Regions from separate parts of the Paenibacillus sp. P46E genome, predicted to be linked through region 1. Evidence: predicted binding sites of a transcription regulator. Region 1 holds the regulator's gene; each other region holds the start of a gene.

Region 1 (3,633 bases):
CTCCGCTCATCCCAGAGCAGTGTGTCATCAAGGTCAAAGAGTACGGCGGAAATCGGCATTATAGTTCTCCCTCTCCCTCTGCTGGTCGTATCTTTCTATTCGTTCACATATTCCACATGATTCTGCTTGGCGAACTGCTCCAGACGCTCACCCATTGCATTAATGTCATAACGGTTGAACAGCCTGGAGAATACCCACTGCGTGCGTTTACCTTTATACTTAATGGAAACTGCACCACGTGTAACAGTTATTTTTTCAATATCCGCTGCCGGAAGCTGGCGCTCACGGTTGTATTTAATGGTAGCAAGTCTGGCACGTTCAACCTTTAAATATGGACGGCGGAAAAACAGCAGTGCCGCTAGCAGGAAATACAGAACCACTCCCAACCAGTTGGCAAGAATGCCGCTGCCTTTAGCTTCATCAATTGAGCCAACTACCCAGAACATGATGCCAAGCATCAACAATATTACCGGAAATATAATATTACGGCCTTTAAAAATATCGCTGCTCTTTGCAGCTGCAGAAGTGGTTGATGCATAGATGGAATCTTTCCCTTGCTTCTTGCGTTGCTTGTTGATTTGCTGTGTGTTGCGTTGAACCATTCTTTCCCAAGAACGGGCCATGTCATTTCCCCCTAGTCATCCTATAATATCTATGAAAAGGAACAGAGCATCATTAACTCCTGCCTTGTTGCCTTGTTCATGCGCTTATTTGTCCACAATTTCAATATTATTAAGTTGAGCACGGAAGTTACTGCGGATATTACCCAGATAGATCTCGCGAAGCTTGGCTCTTTCCGCAAGCTCCTCTTCATTCAAGCCGTCACTCTTCTGTTTGCGCGCTAATTCATTGATGCGGGCGACCAATTCGTCAATGTTCAATATGTTCCCCTCCCCTATAAATTCATTCTAACTTTGCCATGAGAAAAAGAGCTTGTCAAGGTCTGCTCCCTGAAAGCTCCTGGTATCCATCTATAGGTACTCCATCAGTATTAATATGCAGGCAGACTCAGCACATCGCCGGCTTGGATATTGCTGTTCTCCAGACCGCTCGTCCGTTTGATTCCTTCTATATATACAGCCGTTTTCATATGAGCCGGTTTATTCTTAAGTGCTATGCTCCAAAGTGTATCCCCGCGTTCAACAACAACCCTCTTCTCCTGCTTGGATGACAACACCGATCCTGCAAAAACATTGCCTACCACAGTAAATCCGGAAATTACTAATAGGAAAATCAAGGCTAGCTTTACAATTGTGTCCTGGCGGAGCAATCTGCGGCAGGGTGCCGCTAAAGAGAAAAGAAGATTCTTCATATCTAGTCTATCATTGTATGCAGAACGGGCTCTCGCTGTATGGTCCTCATGAACCTCGTCGTAAATACTACGGTATGTGCTGTACTTTAACATATTAACCGACCTCCAAACACTTGTTCTTACTTTCGAAATTAATATAACACGAACATGTGTTTTGATCAATACTTTTTTCGAACAATTGTTCCCTTATTCTTCGAACCCCATTTTCTGTTATATCAACCCTGTTTTTCCATTCTCCACCTAATACTCTGGATCGTTTTAGAACTTATGTTTGTACGAACGGAAGTTCTATGTTATAATTTTCCCAAACATAGTATATGGGGTTGATTCCGATGTCAAAGATTTCGAGTCGCCAACTGGCGATCCTGGAATTTATTCGTAACGAAGTCCGCAGCAAGGGGTATCCACCTTCTGTCCGGGAAATCGGTGAAGCTGTAGGACTGGCTTCCAGCTCCACGGTACACGGTCACCTGGACCGGTTGGAGAAGAAAGGGCTTATCCGCCGTGATCCAACGAAACCGCGTGCAATAGAACTGCTGGGACAAGAGGATTCCGAGAATGTTCATCAATTTGTTCAGACGGTAACACGCATTCCAGTCGTTGGAAAGGTTACCGCCGGGGTGCCGATTACAGCAACAGAGAATATTGAAGATTACTTTCCGCTTCCTACTCATTACGTAGGTGATAACAAAGTGTTTATGCTGTCTGTTCTTGGTGACAGCATGGTCGACGCTGGCATTATGAATGGTGACTATGTAATCGTTCGCCAGCAGCAGACAGCAGATAATGGCGATATCGTCGTTGCCATGACTGAAGAAGATGAAGCAACAGTAAAGACCTTCTACAAAGAACGTGACCATATCCGTCTGCAGCCGGAGAATCCGGCTTATGAGCCTCTACGTCTGAATCGAGTTACGATTCTGGGCAGAGTTATCGGCCTATTCCGCGATATTCATTAGTAATTCCCCGTCTCATTTAAAACTGTTCCGCTTAGTAGCGGAACAGTTTTTTCCTTTTCCCTTCAATCTACTAATTATTTGATCTATTTTGTTCTCCTATGACTGATTAATCAAAGGGAACAATTGTTCGCATTCGGTTTTCTATCTAACTTTCCAGAACTCTCTCTACACTCCACTCATATCCTGATCATAAAAGGAGTGTTGATCAAAATGCCCAACTATCGAATCATTATCGATCTGTCACAGCGAATACTGTATCTTCTGGACAATGACACTGTAATTAGAGGTTTTCCTGTCGGCATAGGCAAGATGCTGTCCGTCTCTCCAGTTGGAGAATATACCATTATCAACAAACAGAAAAACCCCGGCGGCCCTTTCGGCGCTTTTTGGATGGGCCTGTCTAAGCCGCATTATGGGATTCACGGAACCAATGACCCTTCCTCCATCGGCAAAAAGGTCTCCCATGGCTGTATTCGCATGTATAATGAAGATGTGCTAACCCTCGCAGCAACAGTTCCCATCGGAACCCGTGTTACTATTCGGGAATAACAGCACAAAGGACACTTTAGCGAGACATTTTTCAACGTCTCACTAAGTGTCCTTCATGTTCAAACATTTATTTTGCATACAAACAGGAAAAGCGGAGTAATATGTCGAAACCTGTATATTGGTAAATTAAATCTTGAAAGGAAGTGTCTGGTTTGAATCAATCCAAAATAAGAACCCATGTCGACTTCAAAGTCGACGCATTAGGTAAGCTCTCCAATCTTTTACTGAACAATAATCATGGGGAACGCAGAGTCAATATCCTTACAGCCTTTGGCAGCATTCAAGGCAACGTTGCTTCGAACACCAGCAGTAATGAGGATGTATTTAACCTCAAATCATTGATGGACGATGTCATCGTTGATGAATACATTTCCTACTTGGGCGCTGAGCATCCTGAAAAGACATTCAATTACAATTTTGTAGTTTTGGATAATGTAATTGTTCGTCCTTTCGCCAGCTTTGGAACTGAAATTGAATATAAACAGCTGATTGTCTATGCCGAGCAAATAACGTCCTTCAACTTCATGTAAAACCTGTTTATGACTACATATTGAAGTAATAGACGGATAATGTCTCCCGGTGAAACTCAACTTATACCATTCACGACCCGGGAGCACATTGTTCTTATTGCTTAGTCTGTTCATATCCAAGTTCATCCAGAATACCTTCAGCCAGTACAAGTTGCACTTCTTCCGGCTCCTTCAGCTTCCTGGCGTAAACCACTGCACTTTTGGTAACTTTCTCAATCAATCTTCGGCCCTGTTCCTTGGTGATCGATACTTCTACCCCAGAGCGCCCTACCACTTCAGATAA
Region 2 (3,633 bases), on a different contig from region 1:
CTACTACAGGAGACACTGATGTTGTCCAGTTGGTGTTCCCCAGTGACCGTTACCCGGAGACAGCCAGGCACATTCAGGATGCCATCCGAAGTGGAGAATCGTCCATTTGCACCATTGACCGGCAGGAAGCCGAAGAGAACCGCAAAGAATCCTTGAAGGGGATTCCGACCAAAAAAGGATATGACCGCGACGAATGGCCGATGGCCATGTGTGAGGAAGGTGGCAGCGGTGCTGACATCGAATACATAACGCCTAAGGACAACCGCGGTGCAGGCAGCTGGGTGGGCAATCAGCTGGATGAGCTGCCTGACGGCACGCGGGTAGAGTTCATGTTCAAATAGCCCGGCACCCGCTATGGTGCTTCCCGGATTGGTACATGATCCGCAGTAGCTTACACGCTGTATCACCCGGCATGGCTTACCTTATCCCGCCGCCAGGCGAGAATCCGCTCCACCCGAAAAACCCGGGGGCCGCCGCTTGTAAAACAAGTTGTTCTGAGAAGCCCGGCTTTGTGTCCGTGCACTTCGATTCTCCGCTGTGTAATTTTGCCTGACTTATCTTCGTATATAATTTCAACCACCTCACCGATCAGCTTTTCTATATCCTTCGGTTTCAAATCAGCCCCCCCCTTCCAAGAAACAGAGCATTTGTATGTATTATATGCAAACAAATGTTCTGTATTCAAAAATCTGCGAAAAAGACGCATTATCAGAGAAATAGCCCCATCCGGCTTTTGCCAGACAGAGCCACATTTGCAGATTGAAATGCTATAATGCGGTTCTAGAATATACAGGCTCTAGTGATAATAACCAGCAGAATGAACAGTACCAGAATCGCACCTGTCGAAGTAAAGGGGCTACAAACCGGCATTACTGGAGGACCCTGATTTACTCCACCAACATTATTACCACAACCGCAACCATAATCTGCTCCCATAGTTAATTCCTCCTCATAAATATTGACTACAGCACAGAATATGTTGCAGGCTAATGTGCTGCATGGGCCAATTGGCAAAGAAATCCCATTCACCTAATCAATCGTGCGAAGAAAGTCGATATACAATAGGAATGCTCCTCTTCAAGCCATGCTCACAAAACTTAAGACTATGCTTCCGAAGCGAGTTTTGTACGAAGAAGGACAGGAAGCCATGCTCACAAAACTTTTAGGAGGTGTGAAATGGATATTGCCGCTTTATCCGTATCCTTAGGTCAGGCCAGTCTGCAACAGGCTGCAGGCCTGCAAGTGCTCAGCATTGCCAAGGATCAGGCAGAGATTCAGGGACAGAATATGGCTCAAATGCTTCAACAGAGCGTACACCCCAACTTGGGAAAAACACTTGATATTAGAGTTTGATTGCTTTATGCTTAGATACATAAGAACACAGGTTCGCGTTACCCTTAAGCCCTTCGGGCTTTTCTTTTGGCCATAAATACGAACATACGATCTTGTATCTGAGGTGAATCAAATGCATTCTTACTATCAAATGACTGCTCTGGAGAAGTGGACGGAAGATTTATATGAACGGTTGGATATCCATAAGCCTGCACAAATTTCGATTGCATATATTGCCGAGCGCCTGAATATTTGGGTGCATTATTTGGATGTGAGGAGCAAAGGAATTGAGGCCTCTGCTGGTATGTACAGCATGTTTATCGATAACCGGCTTCCGGATGAACTTCAGCGCCTGGAATTTCTGCATGAGCTCTGCCATCTGCTCCGTCATGCCGGCAGCCACACACTGATGCCTGAGCAATTTAGTCAAGCGGAACAGGATGAATCGGAACGGTTTATTCTGTATGCGGCAATGCCTTACTCCATGATTTCGAAGATGACTCTGCCTGAACACCGTGAAGATGCGATTCAGGAGCTTGCTGCTGCTTTTCAGGTACCCTGCGAGCTGGCTCTGCAGCGGATCGATCAAATTCAGCGGCGTGTGTTCCAGGGCCAGCTGATTGCTGTGATGGAGCGAAACGAGGACAGAAAATTAAGCCACAGACATATTCGGTAAACGCTGAGGAGATACTAATGCAGACATGCATTTATCTGAGATCAGAGCCTATAGATTCAAGAAATTACCCTTAGGGGGGAGCGGTATGGAAGCCATCGAAGTTATCCACCTGTTGTTGACCCACCCGGATTACAGCGTGGACGCAGTACACCCCGATATTCCGGATTTTGTGAACATCGAAGCCATTGAAGTGAACCATGAGACCCAGACTTTTTCCATTCTCCTGCAAGAACCGCAAGAAGATTAGAAACTTATGCCATAGCGTTGCCCGGTTATAAAAGCGGCCCCGCCGTCATCCGGCAGGGTCCAATTATTTGAATAGGAGGACCCCGCCTTCTTTTCCGAAATCACCTGTCCTCTGCTTCTGTAAAATACTCCTCATGCAGCATCGGCACCACAGCATACTTGTCGAGTTGGCAGCAGTAGGTCACATCTGCATCATACCCCCGCTCACGCAGTTCACGTGCACTTGCTGACTCCCTGATCAGCCTCTCTATCTTATGCCTCGAGTATTCATAAGCTCCTGCACAGACCTCTGCTTCCGGCGACTTGCTTCCTTGAAGCTGCGCAATGATCGCTCCTGCAGCCAAGTAGTCTTCAATGCCGGGACGCAGGTTATTTTCCTGATTGACCGCATCGGACCACTTCTCTCCGCAGGTAATGACAGTGATATCTCTATTCAGTTTCTGCGCAAACCGTTGGGCGGATTTTGCCACAGCCGAGGCGTTCAGCAGACAGCCAATGAGCAAAGCGGGAACCTGTGAGGCTGCAGATGTGCACAAAGCCCCGTTCAATGAGCACATGACATAATTACGTGCCCGATCCCCCGCTCCGAAAGACAATGGAGACAGCGAATGCCCGCCCTCTCTAAGGGCTTCAGCTCTTCCCCACACCATTTCTGCATTCTTAGTTTGGGCGTAAGCCTTGGCTTGCTCATTTAGGGGTGGCGGGTACGGGTATATGATTGCCTGATGCTGCACTGCAGTCACCACCGTGGAAGAAAAACTGAGCACATCCACGATAATCACAATATCCCCACGTTGCGAAGCTGCACGAGTCCCTCTGGCCCCCCACTCCAGCTTGATTTCATAATCCATTTGGTCATAAAACAAGAAATCTCCTCCTTGATGACAATCCAAACGTTAAACCCCTAGAACGATTACACCTAGCGTCATATACAAAAAAAGAAACAGCATTAATGCTACATTCCCGCCAATTGCCACCTTTTTGAGCTTAGGCTGTGTATTGTCCCTGTTGGTAATTGCCATTAGCAGCCCCAGCGGGCACAAAATGATGATCATCCCAAACCAAACACCTTGCAGTTTCTCTCCGGCCTCAAAGGGAAATACAAAGCTGTAGACCGTAAACAAACCCGTAAGCATGAAAAACAGTAACGGCAGAATAACCCCTAAATTCTTCAAATCATACCTCCTGAAAATATGTATTTGAAAGCATTCATTGAGGTTCCTATAAATAAAATTGCATTTATATTAGGCTGTGTCTGAAAACTAAATGACATTGTAAGATTTGAGAAAACGAATAGGGCGTCAAGCATGATTCCAAGACGGTACGAAATAAGCGATGAACAGTGGGAACAAATTAAGGGCATGTTTCCACCCTATAAA
Region 3 (3,633 bases), on a different contig from region 1:
GCGGGATTTATGAGCGCAGTGATGTGAGTGTACGCGAGCTTGAAGGACTGGAACAGAGAACCGGTGTGTTGTTCGGGGAGTGTCCGCGCCATATCACTGTGAGTGAGAACGGTCTCAAGGTGATTGTTGATATAGAAGAAGGTCAGAAGACCGGATACTTTTTTGACCAGCGGGAAAACAGGGCTTCCATTGCTCCGCTGATCCAGGGCTGGGGTGGACGAAGCGGCATTACCCTGCAGGAGGTTGCGGCAGAAGACGGGACAGTTCAGACTCTTCCGGTTAACAAAAGCGGCAAACCGGTTACCTTCCCTTACTGGGACGGTGCAACAGTGCTGGAATGCTTCGCGCATACCGGCAGCTTCACTCTCCATGCGTGCAAATACGGGGCCAAAAAGGTCACCTGCCTTGATGTATCTGCCCATGCGATCGAGAGCGCCAAAGCCAACGTGGAACTGAATGGCTTCACCGACCGTGTGGAATTTGTAGTCGACGATGCCTTTGCTTTCCTGCGCAATCAGGTCAAAGGTGTGGAAGAACGCTCTGAGCGGGCTACCGGCAAAACGGATGCCAAGCCGGGCGCTAAAACCGCGGCCAAAGCGGATACCGCCAAACCGATGACAGCCGGAGGCGGACGAACCTGGGATGTTGTTATCCTCGACCCGCCTGCTTTTGCCAAGACCAAGAGTGCGGTGGCTGGCGCCTGCCGCGGTTACAAAGACATCAACCTGCACGGTATGAAGCTGGTCAACGAGGGCGGCTATCTCGTAACAGCAAGCTGCTCCTATCACATGCAGCCGCAGCTGTTCCTGGACACCATCGCGGAGGCCGCCAAGGATGCGGGTAAAGTGCTGCGTCTGATCGAGTGGCGGGCCGCAGGCAAAGACCATCCGCAAATTCTCGGTGTGGACGAAGGCCATTACTTGAAATTTGCCATTTTTGAAGTGCGCAGCAAATAGATCTGTATAGAAGAGCCTCTCCGGTAGCCGGAGGGGCTCTTTCTGTAAAAAAGTAGAATTCAGAGGATGCTAGATAGAGATATGCAAAGAATGGCAAACGTATGTTCTTGCTGGAAGAGGTATGCTATAATATTGGGACGGATTCACTTGAATATTTTCGGATTATGGATGGAATATGTACTGGACTTGCTGGCATTCTATACGCCGGTAGGAACTATAAAACACGTGAATAATTGTATAGCATGTTATAGCTTTAACTATTTCTCCGCTACGGAAGGGGTTTACTGTGATGACAGTACACTTTTTGATTGGCCGCTCAGGCAGCGGTAAGACTACGAAAATATGGGAGGATATCTCCTCCTGTCTCGAAGCGGAACCACTGGGTGCGCCGATTATAGTGCTTGTCCCGGAGCAGGGCTCCTTCGGTGCAGAGCAAGGGCTGCTGAAGACTGGCAAGACGAAGGGCAGCATCCGTGCCCAGACGCTGAGTTTCTCGCGGCTGGCCTACCGGGTGAAGCAGGAGACCGGAGGCAGCGCGAGTCTGCCGATCAGCGAGGAAGGCAAGAAGATGCTGATCTACAAGATTATCAGCCGCCGCAAGGAAGAGCTGAAGCTGTTTGGTGCATCGAGCGACAGACCGGGCTTTGTAGAACGGCTTAGCCAACTGCATACGGAACTGAAGCGCTGCTGCCTGGGCACTGCTGATCTGGAGGAGCAGATCGCCCGGATGAGAGACTCGATAGGGCGAAGTCCCATTCTTGCAAGCAAGCTGGATGATGTACATATGGTGTTCCGCGAGTTGGAACAGGAAATGTCCCAGCTGTACATCGATGAGGAGGATCGGCTGGCTGAACTGGCTGAACATATTCAGGAGTCTTCTTATATTCGTGGTGCGGAAATCTGGGTGGACGGTTTTCACGGCTTCACAACACAGGAATTTGCCGTGCTGCGGGAGCTGATGCAATATGCCGCTAAGGTCACAGTCGCTTTGACACTGGACCGGATTTATTCTGCGGGCATGCAGCCTCATGAGCTGGAGCTGTTTCATCCCGCGGCAGTAACCTGTATCAAGCTTCGCGGAATGGCAGATGAAATGGGCCTGACGGTATGGGATGAACTCCTGGCACCCCCGGTGCTGCCGCGTTTTGTCGGAAGTCCTGTCCTTGCCCATCTGGAGAAGGGGTTTGGCCGGCGAATCCGCTGGATCGGTGCCGCTTCAGAGGTTGCAGATGCAATTACCCTTACTGCGGCAGCTTCGCGCAGAGCCGAAGTAGAAGGAAGCCTGAGGGAGATGCTCCGTCTTGCCCGTGAGGAAGGTGCAAAATACGGGGAGATGGCTGTATTTATGCGTAATATTGCCGACTATGAGCAGCTTGTGGTTCCCCTGTTCCAAGACTACGGAATCCCATTCTTCCTTGACCAAAAGATGAATGAGCTGCATCATCCACTGGTAGAATTTATCCGCTCTGCCTTTGATGTGGTGCGAAGACGGTGGCGGTATGAGGATGTGTTCCGCTGTGTGAAGACGGACCTGTTGCTGCCGATGGACTACAGTGTGACGCGCGCCGATATGGATGCACTGGAGAATTATGTGCTGGCTTGCGGCATTCAGGGCCACCGCTGGACGAATGGCCGGTCCTGGAAAGGAATCCCGAGTCTGTCGCTGGAAGGCGAGAGAGCCGTGGATGAAGTGCTGCTGGCAAGAATGGAAGCATGCCGGGAGGTTATTACAGGTCCGCTTCAGGCTTTTGAGAAGCGGGTCAAAACAAGCCGCAGCGGACTGGAGCTGTGCAAGGCTGTCTACTTTCTTCTGCAGGACACGGATGCCGCAAGCAAGCTGGAACAGATGAGTGCCAAGGCGTTAGGGCTGGGGCAGCCAGAAGCGGCCCGCGAGCATACCCAGTTATGGGGAGCGGTACTGAATCTGCTGGATCAGATTGCCGAGATGATGGGCGGCGAAAGAATGGAGTTTGATGTTTTTGCCGGGGTACTGGAGACAGGGCTGGCTGAACTGAAGATGGGGCTGGTGCCGCCTGCGCTGGATCAGGTGCTGGTGGGAACTATGGACCGCACCCGGGTATCGGGAGTCAAATATGCCTTTTTACTGGGTTTCAATGAAGGGGTTGTTCCCGCCCAGTTCAAGGAGGACGGCATCCTCTCGGAGGGGGAACGCCTGCTGCTGGAGAATGCCGGAATGGAGCTTACTCCCGGATCTTCCCGCAAGCTGCTGGATGAGCGTTTTCTAATTTACAATACACTCACTACGGCAAGCCGCAAGCTTTGGATCAGTTATGCGACAGCAGATGAAGAGGGTAAGGCTCTGCTGCCATCCGAAATGATCCGCCATTTGCATGGCATGTTTCCAGGGGCACTCAAAGAGCAATTTGTATCCGGATTTCCAACAGCTGTGGGTGGAGCGGCAGACGAAACTGAGGCGCTTGAAGCGCTGCATATGGGTTTTGTAGGTCAACCGGAACAGACGCTGCGCATGCTGGTTCTACAGCTTCGGCAGTGGCGGCAGGGAGTGGACATTCCCGCGCTCTGGTGGGATGTCTATAACTGGTTTATCACGGATAAGGAGCATGGACCGCAGCTGGTAAAGCTGCTTGGTTCACTCTTCTACCGCAATGACGGAAATCGGCTGAAGCAGGAGACCAGTCTGCGTTTATACGGCGGA
Region 4 (3,633 bases), on a different contig from region 1:
CGTAAAGAGTACGGTGGTAAACAGCACGCAAAACGTTCCTGATTTGAGATGGACGCCCCCAGACACTTGTCGCAGCAAAGCGAACGATATCAAAATCAAAGCCGCTGCTGCTATGCGCCCAGTTAATAGAGACACGCCAAATGTCAATGTAACGATAAACGATACATTGAGAATGACGGCGATGACGAACTTAAGCACAGCATGCGATGCCGGGTGATCTGGAACTGTATTTTTTATCCCTGTTGCCAATCTTGAAGAAATCATGTCAATCAATGTCTTCCTCTGCCTCCTTGCGAACCGCATAGTATAGTAAAAATATCATCACTGCAGCAAAGAACAGTATGTTAACAAACAAATCATTATAGTAAAATACAACAGAAACAAAGACTAAAAAGATAGCGATTAACAAGATCATTAGTACATCTTCGAATTTAAAGCGAAGCCGTTCAAAATCGAACTTAAATCCCCATCCAATTTTATAAAGCCATATTGAAAGCAGTATGGTTATAAATCCGCTCGCAAACTGCAGCAAATATCCGTTTGAAATATCCCCTTGGGCTGCTGAGATAGATCCGAAAAGTAGCTTTGCCAGGCCCGTTTGCAGAAATGCGTAGGCCACGTAACCCAGTACTGTAACAACCACAGACCAAATCAATGGTATTTTGACCACAACCTTGAAAAAGAATGCATATAGCAAAATAGTGATCAATGGAACGAGGTAAGAAAGTGAAAATTCATTTCTCATTATGTAACTTTGAAGATTGATTAATAACACCATAAACAAGGCTTGCCAAAGATAGTTTTGAAATTTAAATCGAAATAACGACATGATCAGACAATAAACGGAAATTGCTTCAATTGTTGAAAAAGACATATACCCTAATGGCTCCCAGGACATACATACACCGCCTACAAAGTAATCTTTCGACATAATTATATATCTGTGGTCCTATTCTAGTATAGAAATATATTCCTGTATCTGATAGACTGTTTTTGTTATAAATTATCATTTTTAGGGGGATAACATGAAGAAACCATTCTATAAGAATTGGCTATTTTGGGCGATTATAATTATTGTTGGTGGTATCATCGGATTAACAACCAACGATAAAGATACTGTTGATCAAGCTGAGCCTGCAGCCACTGAGAAGGCACAACCGACTGTAGTCGAGACCACTCCAGAACCAACAACTATTCCTACTGAAGCACCAACGGTTAAACCCACTATCCAACCAACCACAGCACCAACTCAAGCAATATCCGCTGATCAAGTGCCTTTGTCAAAGGATGAGGTGCTTGCATACACAGCAAACCTTACAGGAAAAACCTTCATCAAAGAGGTTAAAGTTGGTACGGATAGTATAAGTGTGATTTTCTTCAAAAATTTTAAAGAATACAAAGATGCCAACCCGAATTCTGGTATAAAAAATGAAGATTATGTAAATTATTTCGCTACTGGAGATCAGATTAATAAGTTACTTATGCAAGAAACGAGCCGACTATTTAAGCAATTCCCAGGAACCGCAACGGTTGATATGACCATACCCTATGATGGGAAAACGTACTCTGTGGATTTGACTAAAGGAGCCGTAGAAAGCTTTTATAATGTAGACTTCAGCACGCTTACTTCAAATGAAATATGGCGTGAGAAGATAAGTGGTCCCCATTTCAACAAAGGTGATAGACAAAAATTCGTTGAGAAATTTGTTACAGTAAAATAAAAAAACCCCGGGATCTCCCCGGGGTTTTGCTATGTCGCTCAGGATTTCGCTTTGGTCGATGCTTCTTTTAAGGTATCCCCCAGCTCTGAAGTATACTTTGTCAGCTGAAGGCCGATTTCCGCCTTCATAACGTCCCGAGTGAGTCCGAAACGCTCAGTATACCCCCTACAATTTATCTGATGATAGATAACAAAATCAGTCTGCTCGTCGCCAAGGATTTTGATATTGGATTGTTTAAGCTCTCGCCGCATCCGGTATTGGTCCTGTTTGATCCGCCCCAAAACGGCATTCCCGGCCATCAAGTAAAGGCGCTTGAGGATATTCGCGGAGTGCTCTATATCCCCTAAACTGTTTTGCACCATCTGTTCCATGTACTTCAGTAGTATGTAATCGCGGAGCATGGTCCGCTCCTCTATTGTCATGTTACTCATCCGTGCGCCCCCAAATAAGAACGTTTGTTTGTATTATAACCGGGATACTTATTTTTAATCAATGGATATATTTTTTGTCCAATAAAAAAAGACTGGGGAGAATGTCCCTAGTCTTTACTCACTTCATTGTTTTCGTAATACTCATTGACTTTACGCCAAATATCCAACTCCACCTGTGAGAAGCCTCCAGGATTGACCTGCTCATCTTCCTGGTACTCGATAAGCTCCGAAACGTCTTTCAGGCCGAAATATTTCATGAGCTTTTCCAGATGCTCGGGAGACCAAGTTTTAGCTGTATTATTCTCGTAATCCTTCAATGTATTCCAACGAATATCAAGTTTTTCGCTCAGCTCCCTGACACTCGGTTTGCTCCCTCTTAATTCTCCAAGCCTTAACTTCAGCATAATATCACCTCACCAATAATATACAGCACTCCTTACTATAATTCAACTATTTTCGTTCATATTAAACTTATTTTGTTGACATTCAACATAATTCGTTGTATAATAAGAATATAGAAAGGAGGTGAACATGATGGACAAAATCACAATGGCAGCTTTTGAAAAGCTCCAAAAACGAGAACACCTCCTGAGAGTAGCCCGCGAACGATTTGCACTCGGTCGCAGCTCCCGGGAGGAGTTCAAAGAAAGACAGGCTGAAATTCTTCGTCAATACGCTCTAACGGAATCCGAAGAAACAGCCTACAATATCTACAGTCAGATTACCAAACAACGTCGTAATTAGCAAGTCAGGAGGAGCCGCAAGGCTCCTCCCCTAAATAAAACCGGAGGAGGAAATTGGTTATGAAACCTCGCCGTCGAACTGGATATCTGGATTACGCTGTTATGGACAATGTGATTTTCCCGCTACTGCTGGCCGATGAAGCTTTATTTGGTACCTTGATAGATGCCAGCGATAAGGGAATGGTTGAGCTTGTCCATAAACAACGGAGCGCAACTCTACTAGCGGGCATACGCGGGAGGGAAAAGGGATGGAGAAAACCAGAGTTGAAAAAATAAAGCGGATCGGAAACAAACTGGTCTACTCACATGAAGGACGATTCTTTGTAAAAGGAAGTTATTGTTATCGCCCGGAGAACATCGGTGGAAATGAGTACACTGAGGTACATTGTGTGCTTGGATACTGGTACATCAAATAACACGGAGGTATGGCCCTTCTTAAGGAGAAAACAACGGAAAATTAATACTTCGTTCCCGTTATGTTCGGTTTACTTAGTAAATCTTTTGTGGTACATTTAAATCACAGCAAGGGGATACGGATAACCAACAAACCGGAGACACCGGATGCGGTTGAAAGGATAGATAACCATGATGAGAGTACAGATCACCGAAACAAATGAAATCAAAGAACTGACACTGATTGACCCAAAAACGGGTGTTGATTATGTTCAAGATTTTATCGGAAACTATGATGCGCTCGCAGATGGTCAGTTCACTTGGAACGAAGGAGCCGGTGCTTTC

The links. Region 1 encodes LexA, which represses DNA repair genes until DNA is damaged. Its sites were predicted from a motif close to CGAACATATGTTCG; they were not measured.
Region 2: a site for LexA is predicted at 1,433-1,446, ahead of A3849_RS15415 (ImmA/IrrE family metallo-endopeptidase). Genes of this name have one in related genera too.
Region 3: a site for LexA is predicted at 1,051-1,064, ahead of addB (helicase-exonuclease AddAB subunit AddB). Genes of this name have one in related genera too.
Region 4: a site for LexA is predicted at 2,170-2,183, ahead of A3849_RS14095 (YhjD family protein). Genes of this name have one in related genera too.

What each region holds. Positions count from the first base shown of each region.
Region 1 is NZ_LVYZ01000055.1:129,115-132,747, reverse strand. It holds gene A3849_RS21160 (HAD family hydrolase) at 1-59, opposite strand, end outside; gene A3849_RS21155 (hypothetical protein) at 96-623, opposite strand; gene A3849_RS21150 (DUF896 domain-containing protein) at 708-881, opposite strand; gene A3849_RS21145 (LysM peptidoglycan-binding domain-containing protein) at 992-1,405, opposite strand; gene lexA (transcriptional repressor LexA) at 1,645-2,271, shown strand; gene A3849_RS21135 (L,D-transpeptidase) at 2,482-2,820, shown strand; gene A3849_RS21130 (hypothetical protein) at 2,973-3,350, shown strand; gene A3849_RS21125 (hypothetical protein) at 3,445-3,633, opposite strand, start outside.
Region 2 is NZ_LVYZ01000043.1:8,585-12,217, forward strand. It holds gene A3849_RS15400 (NucA/NucB deoxyribonuclease domain-containing protein) at 1-341, shown strand, start outside; gene A3849_RS15405 (hypothetical protein) at 404-616, opposite strand; gene A3849_RS15410 (YjfB family protein) at 1,177-1,353, shown strand; gene A3849_RS15415 (ImmA/IrrE family metallo-endopeptidase) at 1,466-2,008, shown strand; gene A3849_RS32925 (hypothetical protein) at 2,094-2,255, shown strand; gene A3849_RS15420 (2-phosphosulfolactate phosphatase) at 2,356-3,120, opposite strand; gene A3849_RS15425 (hypothetical protein) at 3,151-3,429, opposite strand; partial or broken gene A3849_RS34000 (transposase) at 3,562-3,633, shown strand, end outside.
Region 3 is NZ_LVYZ01000045.1:34,415-38,047, reverse strand. It holds gene A3849_RS17135 (class I SAM-dependent rRNA methyltransferase) at 1-956, shown strand, start outside; gene addB (helicase-exonuclease AddAB subunit AddB) at 1,246-3,633, shown strand, end outside.
Region 4 is NZ_LVYZ01000040.1:31,183-34,815, forward strand. It holds gene A3849_RS14080 (accessory gene regulator ArgB-like protein) at 1-264, opposite strand, end outside; gene A3849_RS14085 (hypothetical protein) at 266-898, opposite strand; gene A3849_RS14090 (hypothetical protein) at 1,026-1,721, shown strand; gene A3849_RS14095 (YhjD family protein) at 1,760-2,152, opposite strand; gene A3849_RS14100 (helix-turn-helix domain-containing protein) at 2,260-2,556, opposite strand; gene A3849_RS14105 (hypothetical protein) at 2,684-2,896, shown strand; gene A3849_RS14110 (hypothetical protein) at 2,956-3,171, shown strand; gene A3849_RS14115 (hypothetical protein) at 3,481-3,633, shown strand, end outside.